Regions from separate parts of the Staphylococcus coagulans genome, predicted to be linked through region 3. Evidence: predicted binding sites of a transcription regulator. Region 3 holds the regulator's gene; each other region holds the start of a gene.

The links. The regulator Rex, encoded in region 3, represses fermentation and respiration genes when NADH is low (regulators of the CRP and FNR family bind a similar motif). The targets are predictions, from matches to a motif close to TTGTGAAATATTTCACAA.
Positions count from the first base shown of each region.
Region 1: the regulator Rex is predicted to act here: its motif matches at 9,061-9,078, upstream of pflB (formate C-acetyltransferase).
Region 2: the regulator Rex is predicted to act here: its motif matches at 6,062-6,079, upstream of KM149_RS02950 (formate/nitrite transporter family protein).

Region 1 is NZ_CP092966.1:561,426-572,099, reverse strand. Features, by position in the region: gene opp4B (oligopeptide ABC transporter permease) at 1-602, opposite strand, end outside; partial or broken gene KM149_RS02435 (ABC transporter ATP-binding protein) at 599-1,588, opposite strand; gene KM149_RS02430 (ABC transporter ATP-binding protein) at 1,578-2,591, opposite strand; gene opp4A (oligopeptide ABC transporter substrate-binding protein) at 2,750-4,471, opposite strand; partial or broken gene KM149_RS02420 (SDR family oxidoreductase) at 4,765-5,415, opposite strand; gene pflA (pyruvate formate-lyase-activating protein) at 5,960-6,721, opposite strand; gene pflB (formate C-acetyltransferase) at 6,788-9,037, opposite strand; gene KM149_RS02405 (PTS sugar transporter subunit IIC) at 9,517-10,581, opposite strand.
Region 2 is NZ_CP092966.1:679,327-690,000, reverse strand. Features, by position in the region: gene KM149_RS02980 (LCP family glycopolymer transferase) at 1-886, opposite strand, end outside; gene KM149_RS02975 (inositol monophosphatase family protein) at 1,022-1,819, opposite strand; gene KM149_RS02970 (helix-turn-helix transcriptional regulator) at 2,232-2,933, shown strand; gene KM149_RS02965 (CPBP family intramembrane glutamic endopeptidase) at 3,107-3,823, opposite strand; gene KM149_RS02960 (hypothetical protein) at 3,969-4,322, shown strand; gene KM149_RS02955 (amino acid permease) at 4,428-5,816, opposite strand; gene KM149_RS02950 (formate/nitrite transporter family protein) at 6,136-6,987, shown strand; gene KM149_RS02945 (hypothetical protein) at 7,191-7,529, shown strand; gene KM149_RS02940 (hypothetical protein) at 7,531-7,713, shown strand; gene KM149_RS02935 (hypothetical protein) at 7,883-8,074, opposite strand; gene KM149_RS02930 (hypothetical protein) at 8,193-8,468, opposite strand; gene KM149_RS02925 (bile acid:sodium symporter family protein) at 8,646-9,581, opposite strand; gene KM149_RS02920 (hypothetical protein) at 9,783-10,310, shown strand; gene KM149_RS02915 (SRPBCC family protein) at 10,539-10,674, opposite strand, start outside.
Region 3 is NZ_CP092966.1:908,946-919,619, forward strand. Features, by position in the region: gene tsaE (tRNA (adenosine(37)-N6)-threonylcarbamoyltransferase complex ATPase subunit type 1 TsaE) at 1-268, shown strand, start outside; gene tsaB (tRNA (adenosine(37)-N6)-threonylcarbamoyltransferase complex dimerization subunit type 1 TsaB) at 261-917, shown strand; gene rimI (ribosomal protein S18-alanine N-acetyltransferase) at 896-1,366, shown strand; gene tsaD (tRNA (adenosine(37)-N6)-threonylcarbamoyltransferase complex transferase subunit TsaD) at 1,359-2,387, shown strand; gene KM149_RS04150 (ABC-F family ATP-binding cassette domain-containing protein) at 2,836-4,779, opposite strand; gene KM149_RS04155 (redox-sensing transcriptional repressor Rex) at 4,932-5,570, shown strand; gene KM149_RS04160 (YeeE/YedE family protein) at 5,863-6,945, shown strand; gene KM149_RS04165 (sulfurtransferase TusA family protein) at 6,970-7,194, shown strand; gene KM149_RS04170 (sucrose-6-phosphate hydrolase) at 7,592-9,079, shown strand; gene agrA (quorum-sensing response regulator AgrA) at 9,137-9,853, opposite strand; gene agrC (quorum-sensing sensor histidine kinase AgrC) at 9,868-10,674, opposite strand, start outside.

The sequences.
Region 1 (10,674 bases), 350 kb from region 3:
CTGGCTGTAGATAGCAATCCTAAAACGGTACCCGGTAGAATAGCGTGATAAATTTTACTGATATAATAAGGCATCGTCCCTGGTTCTAGACCAATCTCTACCGAACCAGAAAATGGAAAAAGGCCTAATTGAAAAGCAAAAATGTAAATAGCAAATACACCTGCAACAAATAAAGGGATAGCCAGCATTAAATAATTTAAAAATTGAATACTATAATCATATAAACTATAGGGTTTGCGTCCTGACAAAATCCCTAAAGGAAAAGCAATCAAATATGTAATCACGAGACTGATTACGCCAAGTAAAATCGTATTTGGCATTCTTTCTTTAACTAAGTCGATTACTGGACGTTTGTAGCGAATGGAATCTCCTAAATCTCCGTGTAATACACGTTCTCCCCACTTGAGATATTGAACCGGAATCGGTTCATTTAAACCTAGCTTTTCACGTTCCTCTTCATAATATTTTGCACCCGCTTTTGGATCTATGTTACCTGAAAACGCATCCCCGGGCTGTAACTTAGCAATTGTAAAAATGACAATGGACATAAGCAGTAGCATCGGTATCATAAGTAAAATTCTTCTTGTAATTAAAGTTGTCATTTTGTCATCCCTCCATCATTTAATAAGATACATGCCGCATAATGATCTTTACTCACTTCTACAGACGGTGGCTTTATCTCAGCACATCTCGGTTCTGCAACTGGGCATCTAGTATGGAATGGGCACCCTTTTGGTGGATGACTGGGTGAAGGTAAATCTCCTTCTAATATGATACGTTTCTTACGTGCTTTTGGATTAATTTCTGGAATCGCTGAGATGAGAGACTGTGTATAAGGATGTGACGGATTTTGATATATTTGTTCAGCCGGACCTTGCTCTAAAATATGACCTAAATACATCACACAAATATAATCACTGACATGTTTTACGACACTTAAATCATGGGCAATAAAAAGATAACTGAGACCAAATTCTTCTTGTAATTCGTCCATGATGTTCAATACTTGTGATTGGACGGACACATCCAAGGCACTGACCGGTTCATCTGCAATAATCAGCTTAGGTTTGAGCGCAAGTGCACGTGCAATGCCCACACGCTGACGTTGTCCTCCTGAAAACTCATGCGCATATTTATAATAATCAGCTTCATTCAAGCCCACACGTCTAAGAAGGCTTTTCACTTCACCCTCTATATCCTTTTGCTTTTTCTTATAGTAATTCCTGATTGGTTCTCAAACAATATCGCCTACCATTTGCATTGGGTTTAGCGAGGCATATGGATCTTGAAACACCATTTGAAAACCTTTGCGCGCTTCTCTTAGCGCTTTCCCCTTAAGCTTTGTTAAATCTTGACCACAAAATAGAATCTCACCAGCATCCGCCTTTTGTAAACATAAAATCGTTCGACCTGCAGATGATTTACCGCAACCTGATTCTCCAACCAAGCCTACCGTCTGTCCTTTTTTTATAGAAAATGAAATGTCATCGACAGCTTTTACTTCCCCCACTTTTCGTTGAAACACACCCCCCTTAATTGGATAATACTGTTTGAGATTTTTTACTTCTAAAATATTTTCATTCATCATGATTATTCCCCCTCTTGAATTGCGCCTCATCTTCATATAAGTGACAAAAAACTTGATGTTCTTCTGCAATCGAAATGGCTTTGACATTTTTTTCTAAGCAAATAGGCATCGCATTCGGACACCTATTCGCAAAACGGCAACCCACTTGAGGGAGTTCTGTTAAACTCGGTACACTACCTTGAATCGTTTCTAATTTATCTTGTTGGACATCCAATCGAGGTATGGCTTTTAAAAGTAACTTGGTATAAGGATGTTTCGGATGGGTAAATATTTCTTCAACAGTTGCCGTCTCAACAATTTTACCTGCATACATTACAGCAACACGGTCGCAAATTTCTGATATCACTCCTAAATCATGTGAAATAAAAATGATCCCCATTTGTGTATCTTGCTGAATGCGTTTAAGAAGTTCTAATATTTGCGCTTGAACCGTCACATCTAGCGCTGTTGTAGGCTCGTCAGCAATTAATAATTGAGGCGCGCATGAAACGGCCATTGCAATCATGACCCGTTGTCGCATCCCCCCTGATAATTGATGTGGATACTCGTCGACGACCTTGTCTGGACGCGGAATCCCTACATCTTTCAATAATTGAATGGCTTTTGACTTCGCTTCTTTTTTTGAAAGTTTTAAATGTAGCATCAGCATTTCCATAAGTTGGCTTCCAATGGTAAAAACTGGATTTAAAGACGTCATCGGCTCTTGGAAAATCATCGCAACTTCTTTACCCCGAACACGATTGAATTGTTCGGCTTGAAGATTATCGATACGTTGGTCTTTGTACATCACTTCTCCAGATGCAATCGTTGCGATTTTTTCAGGCAACAATTTTAAAATGGATAAACTTAATACCGATTTTCCAGAACCGGATTCTCCTACAATGCCTAATATTTCACCTTTTTTTACTTCCAAATCGATATTTGATATTGCGTTATGTCGTTGCCCTTCTATGTAAAATGCTGTTGATAAACCTTTAACTTCTAACAAATTGCCATTATTCATTTTTCCACCCCTCTATGCGCGTATAAAACGTCTTAAAATTAAAAATAATATATGCCCAATTTTTTGATGATAACAATCGTATTTTTATATTAAGAAAAGGACAGGGTTGTTATACATCAACCCCATCCCTTTTAAATCATCATCTTAACAGTTGACTCTTATTTTTTATCTTCAACTGCCCATTGGTAAATAGGGTTCGATCCCTTCAATGATACTTCAAAGTTTTTCACTCTGTTATTCACAACTGTCACATCTTTTAATTCAACGATTGGAATAACAGGTACATCTTCAGCCATAATTTTTTGCCATTCTAGATATTTTTCTTTACGCTTTTTATTACTATCTCCAACGACTTTTGAATCTACCGCTTCACTTAACAGCTTATCCGCTTTTGGATTGTTATAGCGTGATTCATTCCATAACGCTGTTGATTTATATAAGTCTGATGGATCTGGATCCGCACCTTGTTGCCATGTTCGGAAGTAAACTTCCATATCTTTTGAAGTATTTTCTAAATCTGTTGCATACTTACCAAACTCTTCCATTTCAACTTTCGTTTTAAGTCCTACCTTTTCCCAATAACCTTTAATCGCTGCTGAACGCGGTTCAAATGTAGGGTTAGAGCCGGCATAATGTTTTAAGTTAACTACAAATGGCTTGCCATCTGGATCTTCACGCCAGCCGTCACCGTCTTTATCCTTATAACCTGCGTCATCTAATAATTTTTTCGCTTTCTTAACGTTGTGATCGTATTCGTGTACATCATCTTTTTTAGCACCACTCCAATGTGCTGATGGAATGAGACCATTTAATGGTTTACCATATCCATAATAAAATGCGTCAATCCATTCTTTACGATTAATCGCGTACGCCATCGCTTGACGCAATTGTTTATTTTGATATTTCGGTCTTTCTTTTCCAATTTTCCGACTTTTCTTGTCATAATCATTTAAAACAAAACCAATAATTGTATATGATGTTGACGGTGCTTCTAACAACTTCAAGTTATCTGAACCACTGTCTTTAATTTCTTTGGCAATAGGAGGCGTAATTGAAGCCATATCAATATCCCCTTTTTCAAGTGCTTGTGTCATAGATGTCTGTTCTACAACACGTAAATTGATCTTGTCGATTTTCGGTTCACCTTGCCAGTAATCTTTATTTTTAACTAACTCTACTGACTCCCCATCAACAATATTTTTAACTTTAAATGGTCCAATACCAATTGGATGTTTACGCACAGCATCAGATTTCGCCATATCCTTCACTGGAATATCTTTAAAGATTTTTTCACTGATTGGTGCAGATGTCCATAACTCTAACAAGTTGTTCGCTTTATGTGCTTTGAACGTAACTTCTGCAGTATAATCGTCAATCTTTTTAATACCACTGATGTTTTGCGCTTGGCCTTTATGCTTTTCCTCTGCCCCTTTAATAACGTCTACACCGCTATATCTTGGTCCATCATAATCAGGATCTGCAATCGTTTCTAAAGTGAAAATCCAGTCATTAATTGTGAGCGGATTACCGTCTTGCCACTTAATCCCTTTTTTCAATTTGAATGTATACGTTAGATCATCATCTTTATGCTTTTCCCATGACAAAATTTTAGGTTTAATTTGTAAATTGTCATCCAATTCAATCAATGAATCATTAAAATAGTCAATAACACCTGAATCACCTGTAGAACTTGAAAAAATAGATTGGAAGTTTCCTTCTGGCGGTTCAGCAATCCCCACATTCAAAGTTCCTCCCTTAGCATCACTTTTTTCAGTTTTGCTACTATCATTTTTAGCAGTATCTCCACTTTTTCCACAAGCTGACAAAACTAAAACTACACTCAATGCTAAAAACAATACATAACGATAAGCCTTTTTCATTGGCGTTCCCCCTTAAATATAATCATTGAATTATCTTTTCTTTACTATTATTGTATTTTTCTGAATTTTTTGTCAATATGTATTTTTATAATTTGTATTCTTTTATTATTTATAATAATGTACACAAATTTTAACATTTGAAACAAATATAAATTTATAAAGAGTAGATCATTTATATAAAAATAGAATAATAACATCTCAACATCAACAGAGACATTACTGTTCTAAAAGCTGAATGCTTTGTATATTTATAAAGTAGACGGGTAATGCTATTTTAACTGTAAAATAGTCATTTATATTGTAGATAACGCATCAACAATCGACACATCCCCTGTTAAAATTTGAAATTCTTTACCGTGATATTTGGTTTGAGCAGCCACTTCATATAAAACCGCAGCAACATCCTCTCGTGGAATTTTTCGATCATTCGGTTGATCAAAATATTGCGCAGCACGGATTTCCCCTGTACCCGAATCATTTGTTAACGCATCTGGATATAGTCGCTGTTAGTGCACTTCGTCTTAAATAGTCATCGTCATAATGTTTTGCGATAGTATAAGGTTTTAAATCTCCACTCGCATCAAACGCTTCACGTCGAGAGTCGTAGGTTGAAACCATTATAAAGTTTTCCACTTTCGCCGCTTCGCTTGTTTTAATCGCTTTGACAGCACCATCTAAATCAACAATGATTGTTTTTCTGCCCCTGTACGCCCTCCAGAACCGACTGAAAAAATGACTTGACTATAATCTTGAAACAACTATGTTAACGATTCGATAGATTCTTTTTCAATATTAATATAAACGGTGCCAATACCTTTTGTTTCTAACGCTTATTTTTGTGCATGGTCACGTACACTCGTTGTAAAACCCGTGTCGTTGGATTGGAATATTCTCACTAAATGTTGACCTACACCGCCATTGGCACCTAAAAGTAACGTCTTTATCATAAAGTTTCCTCCTCTATCTAATCATCTCACGTTTCATGATAGTACAATTAATACACACGCCTTTGATTCTGCTCATTAAATAGTGCTTACAATCTATCACATCTTCTCTCAAACAATTAAGTTAGCATGTGCAACATGAAAGCAAATAATAAAATCAAAGCTAGTGGAAAAACAATAAAATAGCATCCACTTGTTTTTATTCCTAATATCATGCGCCCTATTTAAAAAGTATTACATAATCAATGTAAAAAAGATAACTACAATATACATAAGAAAGAATAACTTAATATTTAGAGAAAATAGTTAAAAAAGAAAAAGAGGATAAAGTAAAATAATATTGGTTTACAAAACGTGTCAATTAAATTCCTTCCTTCATCTCACTGAAACGAATAGGAGCTTTTATACATCCTATCGTTAATGCCCTTCCCTTTTTAATCATTAAAAAAAGCCGCACACGTGAGGGGCGTGTACGGTTCAAAACATTATTTAAGGGTTATTATGATTCTAAAAGAGTGAATAGATCCATGTCTTATTGTTTTACCTAGCCGATAGGTGTTAAGGGGGTTACACCTTTAAAGTCAACGTATTGGTATGCTTTTTCAACTTCTTCATCTGTCGGGGGCTCGACATCATTAAGTTCATAAGGAACACCAAGTGCTTCCCATTTATGCACACCAAGCTGATGATAAGGTAAAATCTCAAACTTCTCGACATTACCAAGTTTATTTATAAATGCGCCGAGTGCTACAAGGTCTTCGGGGGTATCAGTAAGACCTGGCACAAGCACATGTCTAATCCATATCGGTTGACCTTTATCAGCTAAATATTGAATATAATTTAATATATGAGTATTGGGTTTTCCAGTTAATCTTTTGTGCGTTTCATTGTTAATATGTTTTATGTCAACCATCAACAAGTCTGTATACTCGAGTAGTTGATCAAAATGTTTTTTAAACGCTTCAGTATCGTTTGCACAGCCTAAAGATGTGTCAATACAAGTGTGAATGCCGTGCGCATGAAGCTTTTTAAAGAGCTCCGTTATAAATGGCATCTGTAGAAGCGGTTCTCCACCACTAACTGTAACGCCGCCTCCAGATGCTTCAAAATATGGGAGGTACGGTGTGATTTCAGCCACAAGTTCATCTGGTGATGCTGATCGCGACGGCTCATTAATCTTCCATGTGTCTGGATTATGGCAGTATAAGCATCTCAATAAGCAACCTTGTGTAAAGATGATATAGCGTAGACCTGGTCCATCTACTGTTCCTAAACTTTCAATTGAATGAATGTGTCCTCTAATCATTGTACTCCCCCATTTTACCTTCTCTTAAAATCTGTCACTCCGACTGTGACACCTATTGCTTTGCCGTTACATTGTTTCGTGGAATGTACGAGATATAACGTCTAATTGTTGTTCGCGTGTTAATTTAATAAAGTTTACAGCATATCCAGATACACGAACCGTTAATTGTGGATATTCTTCTGGGTGTTCCATCGCATCAATCAATGTTTCACGGTTAAATACGTTGATGTTTAAGTGGTGACCATGTTGTAAAGCATAACCATCAAGGATACTTACAAGGTTTTGTTCTTGTGTGTATTCTTCTTTACCTAATGATTTTGGAACGATACTAAATGTATTAGAAATACCGTCTTTACAGCAGTCATAAGGTAATTTAGCTACTGATGATAATGATGCTAATGCACCGTTTGAATCACGGCCGTGCATTGGGTTTGCACCTGGTGCGAATGGTTCGCCAGCTTTACGTCCATCTGGTGTATTACCTGTTTTCTTACCATAAACAACGTTTGAAGTAATTGTTAATACACTCATTGTATGTTCTGAATCACGGTAAGTGTGATGTTTGCGTAATTTTCTCATGAAGCTTTCTACAAGTTGTACCGCAATATCATCTACACGTGGATCGTTGTTACCGTATTTAGGGAATTCGCCTTTAGTTTCAAAGTCAACTACTAAGCCATTTTCATCGCGTACTGGACGAACTTCTGCATATTTAATTGCTGATAATGAGTCAGCTGCAACTGATAAACCTGCAATACCTGTTGCCATTGTACGGTGTACATCTGTATCGTGAAGTGCCATTTCAATACGTTCATAACTATATTTATCATGCATGTAGTGGATGACATTCAATGAGTTAATGTACACGCCTGCAAGCCATTCCATCATTTCATCAAATTGACGATAAACTTCATCATAGTCTAAAACTTCTGATTCGATTGGCGCAAAGTTTGGTGCAACTTGAGCACCTGATTTTTCATCTTTACCACCATTAATCGCATATAATAATGTTTTAGCTAAGTTTGCACGTGCACCGAAGAATTGCATTTGTTTACCAATACGCATTGCAGATACACAACATGCAATACCATAGTCATCGCCGTAACTTTCACGCATCAAGTCATCATTTTCATATTGAATTGAACTTGTTTTGATACTCATTTTTGTACAGTAACGTTTGAAGTTTTCAGGTAAACGAGTTGACCAAAGTACAGTTAAGTTTGGTTCTGGTGCTGGTCCTAAGTTATCTAATGAATGTAGGAAACGGAATGAGTTTTTAGTTACCATATGGCGACCGTCAATGCCCACACCACCAATAGATTCTGTTACCCAAGTTGGGTCACCAGAGAATAATGCGTTGTAATCAGGTGTACGCGCAAATTTTACAAGACGTAATTTCATGATAAAGTGGTCGATAATTTCTTGTACTTCTTTTTCAGTAATTGTACCTGCTTCTAAGTCACGTTCAGCATAAATATCAAGGAAAGTTGAAGTACGACCTAAACTCATTGCTGCACCGTTTTGTTCTTTAATTGCTGCAAGATAAGCCATGTATAACCATTGAACAGCTTCTTTAAAGTTTTCAGCTGGACGACTTAAGTCGAAACCGTAACGTTCACCGAGTTGTTTTAATTCTTGTAAAGAACGATATTGTTCTGATACTTCTTCTCTTAAACGGATGACATCTTCAGTCATTGTTGATGATAATTCATTGAAGTCTCTTTGTTTTTCTTCCATTAAGAAATCAATACCATATAATGCGACACGACGATAGTCACCAATAATACGACCGCGTCCATATGCATCTGGTAAACCTGTGATAATACCTGCTTTACGACACGCTAACATTTCTTTTGAGTAAGCATCGAATACACCTTGGTTATGTGTTTTACGATATTCTGTGAAAATATGTTCTGTTTCTTTATCTAATTCATAACCATAAGCTTCACAAGCAGCTTTTGCCATTCTGATACCACCAAATGGTTGCATTGAACGTTTGAATGGCTTGTCAGTTTGAACACCAACAATTTGTTCTAACGATTTGTCTAAATAACCTGCATCGTGCGATAAAATTGTTGATGGTAATTTTGTATCCATATCCCAAATGCCGCCACGGTCACGTTCTTCTTTAGATAAAGCCATCACTTGATCCCATAATTTTTCAGTTGCTTCAGTAGGTCCTTCTAAGAAACTATCGTCACCTTGATAACCTGTGAAGTTCAATTGGATAAATTCACGCACATCTACATTGCGAGTCCAACGTCCAGTTTTAAATCCTTCCCAAGCATTGCTTCGAGTATTCGTATCTTTAATCATGGTTACATACCTCCAATTAGGTTTTGTTCATCATTTCACAATCAGTATAACAGGACTTGTGGATGAAATCACTTTAAATTGTAAGCGTTTTAAAATATGTCATATTTTGGATTTATTTTGTATAAATTTTCGTCACAATTCTAGTCTTATATTTTTAATTTTTTAATCATACAACTATGCTGTGAAAAACATGCTTATGGGCCTCAAGTCTCAACTCAATTTGCCTTCATTGAATCAGAAGCGAAGTCACACAATACGAAGTTTTATCATAAAAAAGAGAGCACTCAGACGATTTTCTATTTAAAATCATCTGAGTGCTATTTATTTTGGGATTGATGTCCCTCTTTTATATTTACAGATCATGCGTAAGACATGTCACCTTATATGATTGTAAATTCAATTTTTAAAAGTGTATGTACAAACACGTGTGGACAAAGTCATGCTGCTTATAAAGTATTTTAATTCTAAAGCTCAACTTGTTATTTTTCAGTCGCTGTAAATTTGTATATCTCAGAAGTGTAGAGTTTAAACACTTTAGAAAGCAAAAAATTGACTATAAAGCCTACAACAAGTGGGATAATAAAAAATACAAAAATCACAATCATCAGCGATGTTATATGATTACCTTCCATTAATTCTAATGCTTTAATCGGGCCCACAAGTCCAACAATTCCAAACCCAGCCGTTTCTTTTGTTCCAGTTATACCGAGCAGTGCGCCTACAGCTCCTGTAATCGCAGCAGTAACACCCACTGGTAAAAAGATGATAGGGTAGCGAATCGTATTAGGAATCATCATCTTCATGCCCCCTAATAAGATCGCAATGGGCACACCAATTTTATTGACACGTAAAGTACCAATAAACAGCACGATTGCTGTTGTGGCTACCCCAATAGCAGCTGAACCCGCAGCTAATCCAGAAATTCCTATCGCTAGACCGACTGCAATCGTAGAAATAGGTGAAATGATAATAAATGAAAATAAAACCGCAATCAATACGCCCATTAAAACTGGCTGTAAAGTCGTAAAAGTATTCACCAAACTTCCGATTGCTAATGTAATTTTACTGACATAAGGTAAGGTTAAAACGCCGATAAGACCCGGTACACCTCCGACTAAAATAGGTAATAAAATTACATTTAGGCTTCCTAAGCGATCACCAATCCATAATACAAGTAGAACCGCAATTGAAGCGGTAATCATCGTATTAATTAAATCTCCAATTCCTACGATTTGCCACCCGGCTTCAGTCACTTTAGCTGCACCAGAACCTACAAAAGATGCCGCTCCTACTAAAGCTGTACTCATAGGGTCAAGTTTGAATTGTAAGGCAATAAGTACACCGACCATAACAGGTAAAGCAAACTGTATGCCTAGTACGACAAATTGTAATGTGCTAAATATATCTGCATATTGGCTTAAATACTTAAATAATCCACCTAATACAGCATTAGGAATCAGTCCTGCAATTATTGAAATCGCTAAACCATTCAACACCTTATACATAAATTGTTTAAAGTTCATTCTTTTCTCTGTTGCTTCCATTTTATCTACCACCTGAAATGAGTTAATGAGATGTATTACATGGCTAAGTTGTGAAATGGACAGTAATATTAAGGATTATGCCATCTGATTGGA
Region 2 (10,674 bases), 230 kb from region 3:
GTTTTTGACCATCATCAGGCACGAAGTAATAAAGTCCATCACTTTGGATACCACCTGAACCATCGAGTTGATGACGTTTCACATGGTCATTGGCATCGCTATATTGACTTCGAATTTGATTTAATTCTCCAATCGTTAAATCTGTTTTAACATTTTTACTTATTTGATCCATCAATGAATTAAAATTAGTGATAGATGAAACACTTGTCAGTTTATCCGCAATACCTTGTAAAACAAGTTGTTGGCGCTCTTGTCGACCGAAATCTCCACCAGCACCTTCTTCTTTACGGCTTCTTATGAAAGCCATCGCAGTTTCTCCATTTAAATGAACTTTCTGACCTTTTGTAAAAGAATGGCCTTCTGCTGTGAAAGTGGCATTGCTTACGACATTAATGCCATCAAGTGTATCTATCATATCTTTCAAGCCGTCCATGTCTACTGTCGCATAATGGTCAATCGGCACATTCATAAGTTTTTCTAAAGACTTAACCGCCATATTGGGACCACCATAAGCGTATGCGTGATTAATCTTTTCAGTGGTTCCTCTTCCTACAATTTCAGCTTGCGTATCACGAGGAATACTAATCAATTGCGTTGTTTTCTTACTTGGATTTACAGAAAGTAACATAATCGTATCGCTTCTTTTACCAATTCCCTCGGTTTCACGTTTAGCATCTGAGTCTACACCAAATAATGCGATAGAGAAAGGCTCTCCCTTACTTAAATCTACTTTACCTGAACGTAACTCTGAATGATTTCTATCTAATGGATTGTGAATGGCGCCACCTACTGCAAATATTTTAAACGCAAGATAGGCAATGGCTATGATGGCTAATACGAAGAGAATTCCAACAAACCAAAGCACCCCCTTCATAATTGGGTTCATGCGTTTTTTAGCTCGTCTATATTCCAAATAATCACTTCTTTCTCGTTTATAATGGTCAATTCTGCTTTAAATTTAGTAATATCATATAGCATTGTATCTCAAATCGAGTGACTATCAATCGGGCTTTAGACGCAACTATGATTTTTTGTAACCGCCGTCACTATTCAAAATATTTAAAACCGCATCGTAGCATCCAGGATTACTAATAATATATGGACCACCTGTTGTAAAATCAATCGGCTGACGATTAAAATCTGTCATTTTCAGTCCTAACACTTCAGCAAACAAAAACTGTGCACCAATATCCCATGGTTTGGCATTTGTATGTATATGGGCGCCGAATTGTCCCATAATGACCCGGGCTGAATCTAAACCACAAGAACCAATGAGACGATAACCAAATGATTCATTTAATAGTTGCTGAATCGTAGGTTCATTTAAAACCTTGTTATTAAATGAAAGGATGGTGTCTTTGATAGCCATTGACGTAGGTAGCTCAATTTTTTCTTCATTTAAATAGGCACCCTCCCCTTTGATAGCACGATAGAGCTTTTCTCTAGGGTAATCATATATATAAGATAATTGTGGTATACCATCGACAAAATAACCTATAATCATACAAAAATCATCTTGTTGCTTGACTAAGTTGGCCGTTCCATCAATGGGGTCAATCAACCACGTATGTCCTTCTTTTAATCGTTCAGTTTGATGGTGGGCTTCTTCACCATATAATTGATGGTCCGGAAATTGAGATTTCAAAAACTGTTCGAAACGTGATTCGATTGTGCAATCTACATTCGTAACTAAATCAAAACGGTTGGATTTCGTATCCGTTTTCATATGTTGTATCAGTTGTGGAAGTTCACGCCGCATTTCAGAAATCCATATCTGTACTTGCTGATCTATTTCTCGCAGTGTCTTTATCGTCGACATGATGAATCACTCCTTTTCAAAGTCATCTTCATTATACATAATGTCGCTTTAATGAAACAGTTAAATACGAAAAGAAAACCGGTTGGATTTAACCAACCGGCATAGAAAGGAAAGTAAGTAATAAATATTGAAGATGTTAAACTAGAATAAGTACAACCTATCATTTTCAAACTTTACTATCAATCACGATAGCTACCCCTTTTGAATATGCTGTGTACCATCCCCCTGTAGCTAAATACAATATAACATATCCACAAACAAAATGTAAGCGTTTTCTACAAGTTTTTTATTATTTTTATTTACAAATATCACTTTTGTAGTCGTATTGCTCAAAATATACGTTGCGCTATATTTATCTTATAATTATGATATAATATTAATAACTATGGTAGGTTGATTGGAGTGATTTTTTATGAATAAAGAAACACGACAAAATAAACTAATAGCATTAATACAGCAACAGCAACACATGACTGCACAAGAACTCGCAAAAGCACTAAATGTTTCAAAACGTACGATTCTACGTGATATGCATGAACTCGAAAAAAATGGGGTTCAAATTTTAGCACGTGCAGGTAAACACGGCGGCTACCAATTACAATCTAAACAACAACAACATCACTTAGAAATTAATGATCATGAACTTCATGCGCTTTATATGATTTTAAGAGAAAGCCAGTCACAATCTATGTTGCCTTATTCAAAAGAAACATCAGCACTCATCCAAAAGATTTTACGTCAACCTAATACAACAATTCGACGTTCATTACGCCAACTTGATGAATATATTTTATATGAATCTCCTCCAATAGATAAAAATCCGCCCCACTTTGATGACATTCTAATTTATTGTCAAGAACGTAAAGTAATGGGGGTTGATTATAAAGTCGACACATGTGGTCAACATCATTTTGAGAATGTCATCTTTATTGGTTTAATCGCGCAACGCCATCGCTGGCAAGCTGTGGTGTATCATATTGGTGGCGGCTACACACGTTATATTGATTTATCAACGATTGAAGATATTTCTTATTCATTCCATAAATCAATTAAAACAAACGATATTACACTCAAAAATTATGATCAATATTTAAATAAAAACAACGTACAATAAAAACCAATGTTTCTAAACTGGAAACATTGGTTTTTTACAAATTTACAAGATGTCGTCATCCTATGAGTAGTTCACTTTTTATGTCGGCGATAACTGATTTTCATTGAGACATGAGATGCCTCAATGTGTCCCCCTTTATTTACGAATATCAATTCACAGTAAAGCTACCTCTATTAGAAAAAGCTAATCAAATTATTTAACATGTGAAATGCGATAGAGACACCCAAATTACGACCACTCTTCATATATAAAAAGACAAGCGGGATTGAAATAATAAGGTAATCCACAATTTCAAAAGGAGAAGCTGCACCAGTCACGTGACTTGCTGCAAATAGAATCACTGAAACAACCGCCATCACATTAAAATTAAGCTTCTTACCTAACTCACCAATTAAAAGATGTCTAAAGAATATTTCTTCAAATATAGGCCCTACTATTACAATCAACAAAAAGTTAAAGGGCAAAAGTGCTGGAATATCCATTAATGCATCTAATGCTAGTTCATTTTGTGTCGTACCATATTGATAACGTTCGGGTATAAAACGAAATACATAACTGTAGACGTATAATAATACCAAAGTCACAATATATGTGCCCACTATCCATAATCCGTACTGTTTGACACCTTGAATACTTCTTCTGAATCGCTGTTTCGTCTCTTTTCGATGTAATAAATAAAAACTCATGATTACTGTAAGGTATGCAAGTATTGAAGAAATCACTTCCGATACATCTACATAGATATCATTGAAAAATTCTTCTTTATTTATTCCAAAAAGCAATATCACCGCCAATGAAACTGTGAACCCAAAAAAGAGTGTTGTCACAAATAAAATAGGGATCAACCATAAATCTCGCCATGCGATGGCTTTCCAACTATAATTTGACATTTTGAATCCTTTCTACCGCAATCATTTTAATTTTTGCTTTACTCATATGACAATTGCATTTTTAAAATTACATTTTTATAAAAGTCATAATAAAATCATTAGCGTTATGTTATACTATATAATATTTAATGAAAGGAAGGCAACTATGATTCAAAAGGATATACCAAATAGTATGCAAGCGTTTAAAAATCTTGTAGCATTGCAAAAAATAGTTTTAAATTTTGACCTTGTCTATCAAAAAGATTTAGACGAAGCTAACGTCTTATTAACAACTCTTCAAAATAAAGTAACACGCTTATTTGAAAGCCTCCCTCATCCTGATGATATCATCTTACCGACAACATATAGTTATGAGATATATTATGCATGTTTACACAATCTCTATCATAATCCACTCGTTCTTATCGATTTTGGCAGTCAAAGACGCGTTAATAACGGTTACCTCCACGTGATTAATCAAGCCGCAGCCCATTTTAATATCTCACATTGTGATTACTAACCCCATTAAAAAAAGAAGCGAGACCTTTTTAAAGGAACTCACTTCTATACAAGAACTCAGTATGGATACCAAGTTGAACATTTGATTATAATATCTATCTCACTCTTACAATTTTAATTCTTCTTTATCGCGTTTATGATGACCGCGTAAAAAGAAAAATACAGCCATAAATCCTAAGAACAAGAAACCGATAATCACAGATACACGTGTTTCATCATTAATTACCATACCTACTAATACCATTAATAAGAATGCGATTGTCAAATAGTTACTTACAGGTGCGAACGGCATTTTAAAAGGATGATTTTCGATTTTTTCTGGATATTTCTTTCTAAATTGTATATGGCTCAATAAAATCATAAACCATGGAATCATACCCGGTAAGATTGAAGCACTATAAACATATACAAAAATACTTTCTGATCCTTCAATAATCATAGGCAATACAACATTTAAAATGACACCGATGAGTATCCCCGTAGAAACGGCTAATACCGTGTAGAAAGGCACACCATTTCTCATAACTTTTGTAAAAATCGCTGGTAGTTGTCGATGTTGTGCAAGTGTAAAAATCATTCGACTTGAGCTAAAAATACCTGAATTACATCCTGACATCGCAGCCGTGATAACGACAAAGTTGATTAACCCTGCTGCAATTGTAATCCCTACTTTTGCAAATGTTGCGACAAATGGACTACCAATATCATGTAACTCGTTCCAAGGATACACAGTGACAATCACAAAAATAGCACCGATATAGAAAATTAAAATACGCCAAATGACGCCGTTGACAGCCTTTTTAATATTCTTTTGTGGATCTTTCGTTTCTCCTGCTGTAATACCGATTAATTCAACCCCTTGATAAGAACCGATAACAATTGATAATGCAAAGAAGAAACCTAACCAACCATTTGGCATAAAGCCACCGTGTGCAGTTAAATTACTTAAACCGATTGGATGTCCTCCGTTCCCTAATCCGAAGAAAATCAATCCAAATCCGGCAATAATCATTAATATAATTGTGACGATTTTAATCATAGCAAACCAAAATTCAAACTCGCCAAATGCTTTTACAGATATAGCATTCGCTAAAGTTAAAATAACAATTACAATGATACCTGGAATCCATGATGGTAATTCCGGCCACCAAAACTTCATATATTCACCGACCGCAATTACTTCAGACATACCAACTACTATCCATTGAAAGATATTCGCCCATGCAGTGACGTAACCTGCAACTGGATGTATGTAATCTGTTGCATAATTGGCAAATGATCCGGTAGATGGATCTAAATAGACCATCTCACCCATTGCACGCATAATTAAAAATAAAAATAATCCCGCAAGTAAATATGCAAAAATAACAGATGGCCCCGTCCAAGCAATTGTGCTCGAAGCACCCATAAATAATCCGACGCCAATTGTACCACCTAGCGCAATCATTTGAATCTGTCGTGAACTCAGACCTCTGTGTAACTGGTTTTCTTCCATTGCTTCCATCTCCTTTTAACCCCTACTCATAAAATGATGTTGCACCGTGCATGTCGCTATTATACTACACTTGAGATTGCTGTGGAGAAAAAATTATCACCCCATTTATCTTTGTTTTGAAGAAATATATTACTTTAAAAAATATTTCAACAAATTGAAGTTTGAAATATAACTCAATTTACAAACATATATGTTCGCATATTTTTGAATTGTAAAAGTTGTTGAAATATTGACACAACCCCTAATTGTGAATGCATTCACATTTTGTTGTGAAATGTTTATACTATGGTAGAAAATTGAAGAAAGGAATTTCTAACACATGAAAGAAACAAACATAAAATGGGATACAATCTTCTACGGTCGCAAGTGGGTGTCAAACATCATTGACACGATTCAAAAGAAAGATATTTTACAAAGCTTTTATCTGAGGCGCTATTTATTAAGAGCTATGATGGCAGGATTTATTATTAGTATTATTGCAGTATTCGTTTTAATGGTAAAAACAACTTTTGCACCCGATGTCGCACCTGGTGTAGTCAATATGGCAGGTGCCATTACCTTTAGTTTCGCCCTTGTTTTAATTCTATTTACAAATTCTGAGTTATTAACGAGTAATTTTATGTATTTTACAGTTGGTCTGTATTACCGTCTTATTCGACCTTCGCGTGTGTTAAAAATCTTTTTCCTTTGTTTCCTAGGAAATATTTTAGGAGCGATTGTGTTATTTGGCTTAATTTCACTGACAGATGTCATGACAGTTGAAATGCTTGAAATGCTCAATCATACGGTTCAAGTTAAATCCATTCAATACAGTTTTCAAAACATTTTGGTTCGTGCTATTTTCGCCAACTTTTTTATTAATATATCACTTGTCATTGCAATGCAAATTGAAGATGTTATGGCTAAAATGTTTGTCATGATGTTTGGTGTAACGATTTTCGCTTTTATGGGTTACGAACACGTTGTTTACAATGCGTGTCTTTTCGTTGCTAGCTTTATTTATCAAACAGAGGCATTTCATATTTTTCATGTATTAAAAAACTTAGTTGCTGCCTTTATCGGTAATTATATCGGCGGTGGTTTGATTATTGGACTATTCTATGCCTATTTAAATGATCATGGCCAATTTAAAGTGATTAAAAATCAACAAGTGAATGACAATATCAAATAAAGGAAGCTATAAGCCTAGTCTCACAACTGGTTTCAATACTTTAATCCATTCGTGTCCTGTAACATATCAGTGATATTGATTTTATCTCTTAAAACGTGAGTCACCCCCTTGACTCGAACAATACTGAATGGCCTTCAAGCGAGCCGACGTTCAAAACTTTTCGTGTTATAATGGTATCAATTCATTGCACAAGGAGTTAGATTATGAACAAAGCACGCATCATCAAGGGACTGATTATCGCTTTACTTTTAGGCGTTTTTTTCTTTGTCATCAATGTAAATCAATATGGCGTTTCGCCCATAGCATTAGCAACTAAATCTATCATGGTTGCTGTCGTATTCGCAGTCTTATATATTTTGACATTCAGTATTTTAAGTTCAGATGAACGAAAACAACTTTTTGGTCCTCCTTTACTGATTGGGCTCATTATTGGACTCTTAGCAGGCATTCTTTTTAATCAGCCGCTCATTGGCTGTTTGACAGGTATTGTGTTGGGTATTGCGGTTGGATGGATTCGTTATCGTATGCAAAGGAGAGATTGAGATGTCGACACAAACGATTGGATTTATTATTATTGGCATTTTGCTATTGAGCTTTGTACCAAATGTATACATGCTTTACAAAACATCTAAAGAAGGTAATCCAAATACACGTTACCAATTAATGGTCGGTGTGGACGCTATACTATTAGTATTAATTATTACAGCTATCATTTTATTGACTTAACGCTTCAGTTGAACACTGTTTGAAACGCTTCAAAACAGAAAATAAAATGACAACAACAATAATTTTAATATCATCGCATATTATTAAACCCGAGCTTTTCATCAAATCATGAAAGGCTCGGGTTCACATATAACTGAGCCATTTGACTCAGATTGTTTTAAAATCATTATTAAATTTTCCCTTGTAAAAAGAAATAGTAGATTACAGCGGCAAATACAGCATAAATAATAAGACCGACGATGCCTGAAAGCACATGAATACGCATCGGAATATGCTTTTGAAAACGTGGTGCAAGTACCAAGTTACCTACTAAAATAATGAGTGGTCCAACTATAAAAAACAAAATTCCCTCTAAACTCATACTTTACACTCCTGTATCGCTATCGTTTTAGCACGATATCAATGTGCGTTCTTATCTTACCATGCTATTGTTTCTTAGCCTATATCGTTTAACTAAAAAACGAGCCGCCCTTATTTTCTTAAGAGACGGCAGGTAAAACGATAAAGGAAATGATTCCCATGATAACGATGGACAAAGGAAACACAAGAGACTGAATCAAATGTACTTTTGCTGGTGGTAAAGCTGCTCTAAGCAACCATGACTCAATCGCAAAATTGATCACTGTTAATGTCACTGTCATTGATAAGACCAACACGAAGCCATTTTGAAACTGAGCAATAAACCCAACAGATAATAACAACATCATTAATAATACAGTGAGCGTTATAAAATAATTTTGAAGGACTTTGACCATCGTTTCACAACCTTTCCTAGCACTACTTTTCGATATATTCAAATCATATTTTCGCACAACCTAACAAAAAAGTAAAATATACTTTACTAAAGTTATTGCTAAGCTAAAAAAGTTTTGCTCTGATCCGTTGAATTGTTGGATATCTTTTTTATAGTTGATACAAGGCTTTAACCCGATTTATAACTCCAAATCTTCCTTTGTTCTTGCCGCCCAATAACGTGCAAGTAATGGGCCCGTGACTAAATGAATAAAACTAAATACCGCTCCTGGTACTGCAGCTAATGGATTAAAATGAACCGTTGCAAGTGAGGCAGCTAATCCAGAATTTTGCATCCCGACTTCTATTGCTACAGTCTTTTTATCTTTATAATTAAGTTTAAAAAGATGTGCTAAAACATAACCAATTGTATAACCGAGCACATTATGTAAGATGACGACAACAAAAATAAGTAGCCCTGTTTCCACAATCAGAGCTTTACTAGAAGCAACAACCGCACCTAAAATAATAGAGATCGCAACAACAGAAATAAGAGGTAAAATGTCAGTCCCTACGTGTGCAACACGCTTCATATATTTTTGAATAAGAATACCTAAAAGCAATGGGAATAAGACAACTTTTACAACTGAAAGAAACATTGCAAGTAATGAAACATTCATCCATTCTCGAGCAAGTAGAAACATAAGAACAGGGGTTAAAATAGCCGCTAAAATTGTTGAGATTGAAGTAATCGTAACGGATAACGACACATTGCCTTTAGCAAGATAACTGATAACATTGCTCGATGTTCCTCCCGGACAACAGCCGACGAGTAACACACCGATGGCGATATCTGCGGGTAGATGAAATAATTTTACAACGGCGTATGCAGCAAATGGCATAATTGTGTATTGTAAAAAAACACCGATAATCACGGGCTTAGGCTCTTTTAAAATGAGCCTAAAGTCATCCAGACTAACGGTCAATCCCATCCCTAACATAACAACACCTAATAAATAAGGAATGATGCCTCCAAAACCTATAAAAATACTGGGAACAAAAAATGCGAGTAGACTTGCCAGTAACATCCAAAATAAAAAAGTTCGAGATGCAAATTGGCCAATACGTTGTAACATAGGCTTCACTCCTTAATTGTTTTAATAATCTGAATATTAGCATAATTATAGATGGTCTACAACCTCTTTTTTACACTTATTCAACTAAAACAACCATTCAATATCGTCCCACACATTTTATTTTTACATCTATAGTCTTACTGATTTCAAAAATTTATCATGCTACAATAGATGTAAGAAAAATTTAAATGAGGAATTGCAATGATAATTGATAAACTAGAAACTTTTATTTTAAATATAGATCAAATGAACCATCGTATGGCACGACATAAATTGTTGAAATTATTACGCCAAGTTAACCTCCAGGTTGTTATTCATGCTGAATGGACTAAACATCAACAAAAGCACATGCTTAAGATTCAAATTCCTAAGCGTGCGCTTCCTTATGTCATCAGTTTTATCAGCTTTCACCATTATCGTATCTATCAAATCGTGCCTTTGTCATTACTCGAATCAATGGAGCCACTTCAAATCCGACCTCGTGAAGAAAATCGATTTGAAATACAAATTGATGGATTGAATGATCCTTTTATTAAAGATAAAGTCATAGATATTTTAAATGTTTTTCAAAACAAGCGTATTCACTATAGTTTTGCAAAAGACAAATTGAAAGTCACAACAACGCCAGAAATACTATGTCAACTCATTGCTACGTTAGCAACGCGTCATATTGATATTTGTCAAGCAAGTGCGCCTGCTCGTTGTTATCGTCAATCGCGTATTTCATAGAGCGATACAATTCTATGTCCTCAATATAGACCTACGCACATTAAACATTTGTTCATAATTTTAGGCGGGGCAAAAATTGATTTCCGCCCCGCCTCGTTTAGACTAGCTCGAATTGTGCACCTCGGAATGTTGACCGATGCATATTTCGAGCATTTTTAGTTATCTTAATTTTAGTTTCTTTTGTTAATGACGCAACATAGCTCCCAAACCATAAAATAGGCGCGCGTTCTAATTTACATCTTGCTGCGCTTCTAGTTCTTGTTGTAACGTATCAAACATTAATTCAAAACCATGTGCCGTATGATCGTGATAAGCTTTTTTCTTCTGTTTGTATTCTAAGTTTGTCAATCGTCTTTCTTTAGGT
Region 3 (10,674 bases):
TATTAAGTCATATAAAGGAGACACCTTAAAATTTCATCATATGGATTGCTACCGACTTGAGAACTTCGATGAAGATTTAGGGTTTGATGAATTTTTTAATGACTACGCAGTTACAGTCGTTGAATGGAGTACGTTTATTAAAGATTATTTACCGGATGCGTTTTTAAAAATTAACATTAAAGTAATCAATGAAGATGAACGAGAAATCGAACTCGAGGCAAAAGGTCAACATTTTGAAGAAATCAAGGAGCAAATAATACATGTATAGTTTACTTATAAATAGCGCGAATCAACCTTTATCAGTTGCTGTTTTACAAGATGGCAAAGTTTTAGTAACACATACAACGACGGTTAAACGCAATCATTCTATACAATTAATGCCATTAATCGAGTTTTTACTTGTACAATGTGAACTTAAAGCAAAAGATTTAGATGAAATTATTGTGGCAGAAGGGCCAGGCTCTTATACAGGATTGCGTATTGGTGTCACTACAGCTAAAACATTAGCGTACACTTTAGGCATTCAGTTATATGGTGTCTCTTCATTAAAGGCAATTGCAGCGAATATTGAATACTCAGATGCCTATATTATCCCAATCATTGATGCCCGAAGAGGGAACGTCTTTGCTGGGGTTTATCAATGGCAAGGTCAACAGTTAGTCGCTGTCATGGAAGATCAACATATTGCCTTATCTCAATTAATTACACAATGGTCTAACAAAGAGAATGTTATCTTTATAGGTGATGATGTCACACATTTCACAAATGAACTTGAAGGATACCAATGTAACGCAGAACCGCCTAGAGCAGATAAAATGTATCGATATAAAGGTGAACCACGTGAGATTCATACGTTTGTACCGCAATATTTAAAGTTATCGGAGGCAGAACAAAATTGGATGGATCAACAGAAATAAAAGAGAAACTTCAAATAAGACATATGATGCTTGAAGATGTTCCAGCTGTTTTTGATCTTGAACAGATAAGCTTTAAAAAGAGTTCGTGGACGATTGATGCGTTTTATTATGAATTGGAGCAAAATCATTTTGCCCATTATTTTGTTGTAGAGTTCGAAGATAAAATAATCGGTTACCTAGGCTTATGGATTGTTGTTGACCAAGCCCAAATTACAACAGTTGCTATTGATCCGGACTATAGAGATTACGGATTAGGTCAATTATTATTAAAATATGTTATTAATTTTGCGTCTTCAATCGCAACGGTAATGAGTTTGGAAGTGCGTGAAGATAATCATGTCGCGCAGCATGTTTATCAAAAACTTGGTTTTGAATATGGCGGTAAAAGAAAAAATTATTACGGTGATGGAGAGGATGCGTTAGTCATGTGGGTGAGTTTAAATGACTGAGAATACAACGATTTTGGCACTTGAGACAAGTTGTGATGAAACAAGTGTCAGTGTAATAGAAAACGGAACAAAAATTTTAAGTAATAGTGTGTTAAGTCAAATTGACAGTCATAAACGATTTGGCGGTGTTGTCCCTGAGGTCGCAAGTCGTCATCATGTTGAAAATATAACATTAATCATTGAAGATGCATTGCAACAAGCAGACAAATCAATGGACCAGATTGATGCAGTGGCTGTAACGCAAGGCCCAGGTCTTATTGGTGCGTTACTTGTGGGTGTCAATGCTGCTAAGTCACTAGCTTTTGCTAATGATAAACCACTTATACCTGTCCATCATATTGCGGGGCACGTGTATGCGAACCAACTTGGAACAGGATTGAAATTCCCATTAATTGCATTAATTGTTTCGGGTGGACATACGGAGCTTGTCTATATGAAAGATCATTTACAATTTGAGATTATTGGTGAAACACGAGATGATGCAGTAGGCGAAGCTTATGATAAAGTCGCACGAACAATTGGTTTACCTTATCCCGGAGGCCCAGCGGTTGATCGATTAGCAACGCAAGGTGAGGACACATATCAATTTCCTCGTGTATGGTTGGAGCCTGAGAGTTATGATTTTAGCTTTAGTGGTTTGAAAAGTGCAGTGATTAATAAATTGCACAATCTAAAGCAAAAAGGTGAGCAAGTGATTCCTGAAAATGTTGCGACAAGTTTTCAAAACAGCGTAGTGGAAGTGCTCGTTGGAAAAGCAATGCGTGCTTGTGAAGATTACAATGTTAAACAGTTGATAGTAGCTGGAGGTGTAGCAAGTAACAAAGGGCTTCGTAAAGCTTTAGAACAAGCTACGCGTGAAATAGGCATAGAACTCGCTATTCCAGAACCACGTCTATGTACGGATAATGCCGCAATGATTGGAGCAGCAGCTCATTATATTTATGAAAAAGGAATTCGGGGCGACATGGCTTTAAATGGTAAAAGCAGTATGGATATTGAAATGTATTTAGATCATGAATAATGAATGTTGCACGTTTTTAAACAGCAACCTTATTTTGAGGGTGAGACAACGAAATCAAACGATTTCTGTCTCTCCTTTTTATGTCAAAAGAAAAGTGATATATTCTAATCACCATTAAAATTTAGATGCTTGTCTATATAGATGTATAACTATAAACAACTTAAATCTTCACATTTTAAGCTCACTTTTCTGATTGAGCAAAAGTCAATAGAGAACATGCGTACTTATGCACAAGTTGTTAAGAACCTGTGCATAACATTGGCGTAAAATCGGGGATAAGTTGTATATAATTGTGCATAAGGATAGAATATTCTAGCTTTTAACTTGTGGATAATGTGGATAACTTTGTGGATAGTTGGTGTTATGCTATTTCATATGTGGACGAAATGTAAACAGTAGGTGATTAAAAAAATAAACCGAGTAGAAAATTTTACTCGGTTTACTTCATTTAATCTTCATATTCAGTTAACAAAAGTTGTAATTCTTCCCAGTTTGTCATCACTTGTTCTAATGCTTGTTCGATTTTTTGACGTTCTTCAGCTAGAGATTGTGTTTTTTCGAAATCATTAATGACAGCTTCATCTGTCATTTGTAAATCAATCGCTGCAATCTTGTCTTCTAACTCAGAAATTTGGCTTTCGTCACTTTCAATCTGGCGCTCTATTTTACGCTTTTCACGACGAAGCGTCTTTTGATCTTGATAAGTCGTTGGCTGAGTACTTGAATCTACTTCTAACGTCGCTTGATTTTGTTGGTTATCATATGCAGCAAGTGCTTGTTGTTGCTCTAACTTTTCCAAATAGTATTGATAATCCCCTAAATAAAGCGTGCCACCTTTTTCGTTTAAATCAAAAATTCGATTCGCCAATTGGTTGATAAAATAGCGGTCATGCGAAACAAAAATGAGTGTCCCTTGGAAATGTTTTAAAGCTTGCTCTAACATCTCTTTAGAATCAATGTCTAAGTGGTTTGTCGGTTCGTCTAATATGAGCACATTGTTACGTTCTAACATGAGTAATGCCAATTGCAAGCGTGCTTTTTCACCGCCTGATAAATCATTGATGACTTTTAATACGTCATCTTGCGTAAATAAAAAGCGTCCTAAAACGGCACGCACATCTTTTTCAGGCATTTGACGATATTGGTCCCACACAAAATTCAAAATAGTTTTGTTTGAACGAAATTCTGCTTGTTTTTGATCATAGTAGCCAATTTTAAGATTTGCACCATCAATCACTTGCCCCGATAAAGGTGGAAGGCGTTTGGCTAAAGTTTTAATTAAAGTAGATTTACCTATCCCATTAGGACCGATAATACCGATATGATCCCCTTTGTTGATTTCAAATTGTATGGGTTGCGTAATAGGGGAGACATATCCAATCGTTAAATCTTGAATGTGCATGACATCATTTCCAGTATTGCGATCAAAATCAAATTGAATGTTCGCACTTCTAGCGTCTAACATCGGCTTTTCAAGGCGTTCCATTTTTTCTAAAACTTTTCTACGGCTTTTAGCCATACCACTCGTGGAAGCACGTGTAATGTTTTTTTCCACAAAAGTTTCAAGACGTTTAATTTCATTTTGTTGTCTTTCATATTCAGCTAAACGCTTTTGATAATATTGATCTCTTAATTCGATAAATTTAGCGTAATTTCCGACATAATGTTTAACTTCACCTAATGAAACATCGTAAATTTGAGTTACGATTTTATCTAAAAAGAATCGGTCGTGTGAAATAATAACGATAGCGCCTTTGAAATATTTTAAATAATCTTCTAGCCATTCTGTTGTGGCCATATCTAAATGGTTCGTCGGCTCATCTAAAAGAAGGAGATCAGGTTCGCTTAATAACATTTGTGCTAATGACAGACGTGTTTTTTGTCCGCCGCTAAAATCATTAATCGGACGATGATAATCTGCTTCACTAAAATCCAGTCCATTTAAAACAGTTTTAATTTTACTTTCATATTGATAGCCTTCAAGCTGTTCAAATTCATTTGAGAGCTTTTCATATTGATCAATATGCGTTTTATATTCTACTGACTCATACATATCCGCATGAGCTGCAAGCCAATCGGTTTCAACTTTCATACGCTCTGAGATGGATTGAACATGCGCAAACGGTTTGGCCATTTCTTCGAAGACTGTGTTTTGGGTATTTAATGTCATTTGTTGTGTCAAATAGCCTAATTTCAAGCCTTTGATTTTAGAGATATGGCCGGAATCATAGTTTTCAACACCAGCGATGATTTTCATCAATGTTGATTTACCCGCACCGTTACGTCCTACAATGCCAATTCGTTCGCCGGTTTTTACTTCAAAGTTGACGTCTTCAAAAATCTCTTCACCATCAAACGATTTGGTGACGTGACTTAATTGCATTAAAATCATATGGCATGCTCCTTTCATTCTTAATTATTGTACAATAAACGCAATATGTATCAAGCACTTAATGTTTTCATAACCATAAAATTAAGTTATAATTATTATCACATACTATGTATATGAGTGCACGCATAAGAAAGACTACGGAGGACTTTAAAATGGGAAAAGAAAGCAATAAAATTCCTAGAGCGACCTTAAAACGTCTCCCTTTATATTACCGATTTGTCAATATTTTAAAGGCTAAAGGTGAAGATCGTGTGAATTCAAAAGCGATAAGTGAAGGCTTAAATATAGATTCTGCAACAATTCGCCGAGATTTTTCATATTTTGGAGAGCTTGGGAAAAAAGGTTATGGTTACAATATTGATAGTCTATTGGAATTCTTCAAATCTGAGTTAAGCGATTCTGATGAAATCAAAATAGGCATTGTTGGCGTAGGGAATTTAGGTAAGGCACTAATCACTTATAACTTTTCAATTCACGATGATATGACCATTACTGAAGCCTTTGATATCAGTGAGGAAATCATTGGTACACAAGTGGGTGATGTGACGGTAAAATCAATGGACGAGATAAAAAGTACCGTTGAAGCTGAAGCGTTAGAAGTCATTATTATTGCTACACCAGGAAGAGTAGCACAAGAAGTGGCCGATGCACTTGTAGATGCAGGTGTGAAAGGAATACTTAATTTTACACCGAAACGTGTGCACGTACCTCAATCTGTACAAGTACATCAAATTGATTTAGGTGTGGAATTACAATCATTATTATTCTTTATGAAAAATTATAATGGTTAACCTTTTATGAAAATTATCCATACATACAAAAAGATTTGTTTGGATGAACTGTAAATTAAAACATAGCACTATGAAGAGAGTATAAAAGTCTAATGATAATATTAGATTTTATACTCTTTTTTTATTGCGCATAGGTCAGTTCTAAAGCATGTATGTTTAAATATACAAATGTATTCAAATGAACTTGAGAAAAAATATATGTTTTTATATTTATTTTTAAAATGTACTTGAAAAATAAGGTCTTATTTTTTATAATACCTATAATGTTAATCGGATATAGGGGGTAGGAATATTGATTTGGACCGTGATAAGTGGATTGATTGTGGGAAGTTTACTTGGTTTCGTAATGCAACGTACGCGTTTTTGTTTGACGGGTGGCTTTAGAGATATGTATGTTCAAAAAAATAATAAGATGTTTTATGCGTTGCTTATTGCGATTAATATCCAAGCTATTGGCTTATATATATTAACTTCATTGGGTGTTATCACGATAGATAATGGGACATTTCCAATTGTAGGAACGATTGTTGGATCATTTATTTTTGGTATTGGGATTGTACTCGCAGGAGGTTGTGCCACTGGGACATGGTATCGTGCAGGGGAAGGTTTAATTGGCAGTTGGATTGCACTTTTCATGTATGCACTATTTGCAGCAATCTCTAAATATGGCGTTCTGTTACCACTGAAAGATACAATTAATCAACAAACCGTTTATGAAGCGGATATGGCGACATCTACAGGGGTACCAAGTTGGATATGGTTAATCTTATTAACTGGTGTTACGCTATTTTTGGTTATGACCACGTTGAAAAAGCCAAAATCAAAAATCGCTATACCAAAATTAAAACCACGCTATACTGGGGTACGTCACTTTTTATTTGAAAAGCGATTTCATCCTTTTGTTGCAGCGATTGCGATAGGTTTCATTGCACTTATCGCTTGGCCAATGAGTATTTCAACAGGAAGAGAAGGTGGGCTAGGCATTACGACACCATCTGCGAACTTAATCGCCTTTTTAACAACAGGAAATGTTTCTTTCATTGACTGGGGTGTTTTCCTCGTTTTAGGTATTTTTGTAGGATCGTATATTGCAGCACGTGGTTCAAGAGAATTTAAATGGCGTTTACCAGATATTAAAACAATACGTAATAGTGTTATTGGTGGTGCATGTATGGGATTTGGTGCAGCGCTCGCAGGTGGATGCTCAATAGGTAATGGTTTAGTTGCAACTGCTGCATTGTCATGGCAAGGTTGGATAGCTTTAGTGGCTATGATTTTAGGGACATGGTTTATGAGCCATTTCTTATTTGTGAAACCTTTAAAAGCAGCGCGTCAACAACAAACGCATACATCACCACAATCTGTTAATATTTAAAAATGAAACGAAAGGAGCTTCACAATGTTATATGAACTCGGTACAGTGGGCATGGTTTGTCCATTTCCTTTAATTGAAGCACAGAAAAAGATGGAGGAATTAGCACTAGGCGATGAACTGAAAATTGACTTTGACTGTACACAAGCCACAGAGGCTATTCCCAATTGGGCAGCAGAGCAAAACTATCCAGTGACTGAATTTGAACAAATAGATTATGCGTCTTGGACGATTACGGTTCAAAAGGCGTAAATGATAGCACGTTCAATAATAATTGAATAATTTATATGGTATAAAGCAGTTGAGGTATATCTCAGCTGCTTTTTGTACGATATCATATTTTAAAATATTAAGATAAAGCAATATAAAAGAGTCTAAGGTCTTAATTTTAGGACATGCTTAAACATTTTTATGATAAAATAGCTACTGAGATCATATGGAGGAGCTAAGATGGGGACAGCTTACTTTTCCAATGCAAATTAAAATCATGATGCTCAAACGTAGCGTCTTTTTTATTTTTACATAACTCTAACGTGTTTAACGCGTCGTATCATAGTAACAGCAAATCATCAAAATAAGCGCAAGGTTTGGTTTATATGTAACAACAGGTGGCATATATGATCAGCAGTATGAGATAAGGAGGATACATATGGAACAATGGAGTCGCGAAATGCGATATCGTAAATATGAGGAAGTAGATGAAAAGGAAATTTTAGCATTACATGAAAAAGTAAAGTCTTCTCCATATCGTCAAATTTTTCATATTCAACCACCTACAGGATTACTCAGTCATCCGAGTGGTTTAATTTTTTTTAATGGCCAATATTATATCGCACATCAGTGGTTTCCTTTAGGGCCAGTAGATGGCTTAAAATATTGGAGACAACTAACAAGTGATAACTTAGTGACTTTCAAAGATAAAGGTGTGGTTTTACGTCCTGACCAGACATATGACAGTCATGGCATACATAGCGGCAGTGCATTTTCTTATCAGTCGTCGCTTTATTATATGTATACTGCAAGCCATAGAGATGAGAATTGGGAGCTTAAAAGTAGCCAAGTTATTGCTAAGGTACAAGACGATGGAGCAGTAGAAAAATTATCTCCGCCGGCAATTAGTACGCCACCTGAAGGCTATACACAGCAGTTTGGAGATCCGAAAGTATTTAAAAAAGGGGAACAATTATATGCTGTGATTGGTGCACAGCGTGAAGATTTAACAGGTTGTCTTCTCATGTATGTCGCAGATCAACCAGAAGGACCTTGGCATTTTAAAGGTGAAATAAAAACGCAATTACAGAGTTTTGGACATATGTGGACTTCACCAGACTATTTTCAAATTCATGGAAAAGATATTTTCCTATTCTGCTCTGAAGGTGTGGAATCTGATCAATATCAAAATACGTATTTAAGTGGCTATATCGTAGGGACATTAGATTTTGAAACACTCGTATTCGAACATGGTGAATTTCAAGAATTAGATGCAGGTTTTGATTTTTATGCACCGCAAACGATAGAGGATGAAGCGGGGAGACGCGTTTTAATAGGATGGATGGGTATACCTGATGTAGAGTACCCAACAGATGCCGATGGTTGGACACACTGTCTAACACTTCCTCGAACATTGACTATTGAAAATCAAATATTGAAACAAAAACCACATATGCATTTGAGAAAGTTGCGCAGTAACGAAGAATCAGCGCTAGGCTACGCTAATAAATTTATTAAACAGCTCCATCCCTATGAAGGGGTCCAGTATGAACTAGTCGTTGATATTTTAGAAAACGAATCTTCTGCTTTTGAATTACAGTTACGTGCTTCTAGTCATGAATCGACTGTCATTCGTTATGAGACAGCAACGAAAGAAGTCATACTTGAGCGTTTTGATAGTGGCGCACTGCCATTTCCGGTAGAAGGGACATCAAGAAGTACACGTTTAAACTCAGAGTTAAAACAATTGCGTATTTTTGTAGATACATCGAGTATCGAAATCTTTTGCAACGAAGGCGAACGTGTGTTAACTTCACGTATTTTCCCGAAAACAACATCGAATAAAATTAAGGTCGTTACGGATTCGGGGCAAGTCTATTTAAAAATGACTAAATATGATATTGCGACAGAAATGACAGAAGAATAATCTAAAAATAAATACAATCCAATAAAAAAACAAGCAGGTGATTCTTTTCCTGCTTGTTTATATTTTCTTTAAATTACGTACTGAAACATAACAAAACTCTTCATTTTTAAAATATGCAATGCGTTCTTTAGAATCCACACTACTTATGTTATGTCTGTTGAGTACAAAACTGTTATGACATCTAAAAAAGCGATCATCAATTTGCGCTAACTCTTTGAGATTGCCATAAAATTCGATTTGGCGATTATCTAAATGTGCAATCAAACGATGTGATTTAGGTGATGATTCAAAAAACATCACATCATCATATTGAACATAAACAGAATTGCTGCCGCGTTTCAGTTCTAATGTTTCAACAGTTTTATCTTTCGTTAATAAATCTAAACGTTTTAATGCAGTTTCTAAACAATCAACAATTCGTGTACGTAATTCTTCAGGATCGTCTTTAAAAATAAAATCCATCGCTGCAACTTTGTAAACAAATGTCAAATAAGTCAATTCAGTATGGCTTGTTACAAAAATGATATTACCAACAGGGTCATGCTTACGAATCTCACTTCCAAGTTTAATCCCGTTAATATCAGATTCTAATTGAATATCTAGAAAATAACAGCCAATATCACTCATGTTTTTAGAAGCTTCTAACACTTCATATGGATTATCTGTGGCAATTTCGATTTCCATAGGTTTTTCTTCAATCATAATATAGTTTTCAATAATGGATACCATGCGTTCACGTTGTTTTGGATCGTCTTCACAAATCAATACTTTCATAGTTACGCACATCCTTAATCATCATCATTCATGACTTCAATTTTTTGTATAAAATATTGGTTTTCAATCGTTGTATCAAGCAAAACATTTTCTGTTTTATCTGTAATTTCTTTCAAAGTCGATAAACCGATACCACGATTTTTCCCTTTCGTTGAAAAGCCTTCTTGGAAGAGGGTATGTAATTTTGGCATATTTTTTGGTGCTTTATTCATGATAATAATTAAAACAGAAGTCTCTGTTTTAATGAATGCAATTTGAATCATTGGGTCTTCAACCGTCAATGAAGCTTCGATCGCATTGTCCATGATAATACCTAAAACACGACTCAAATCAATAATTTCCATATTAATAGATGAAATCTCATCAGCAACTTCAACACTAATTTCGATATTATTTTCTTGAGCTGATAAAATTTTAGTAGTGATAACGCCTTTAATTTCGCGTACTTTTAACTTCTCAATCCCATTTAATTTTAAAGAATTTGTTTCAAAATGCCCTTTTAGGGGGTTAATATTATTATGATAATACGTTTTCAGACCTTCTAGATCATCTTCACGCAAGTACTCAGACATTGTTGCTAAAATATTAATGTAATCATGACGGAACTTACGCATTCGATTATTAACTTTTTCCATTTCTAATGTGTATTTATAATAATCTTCTGCCTCTTGTTTTTTGTGTCTATAACTAATTTCGCGTGCTATCGTAATTGTTGTCATAACAATTAAAAATGCAAAAATTAAGAATGATATAAAGTATAAAATACCTACTGTTTTTACCTCATTGAAAGAAGTTACAGATTTAGGGATAATAAAAAAGAA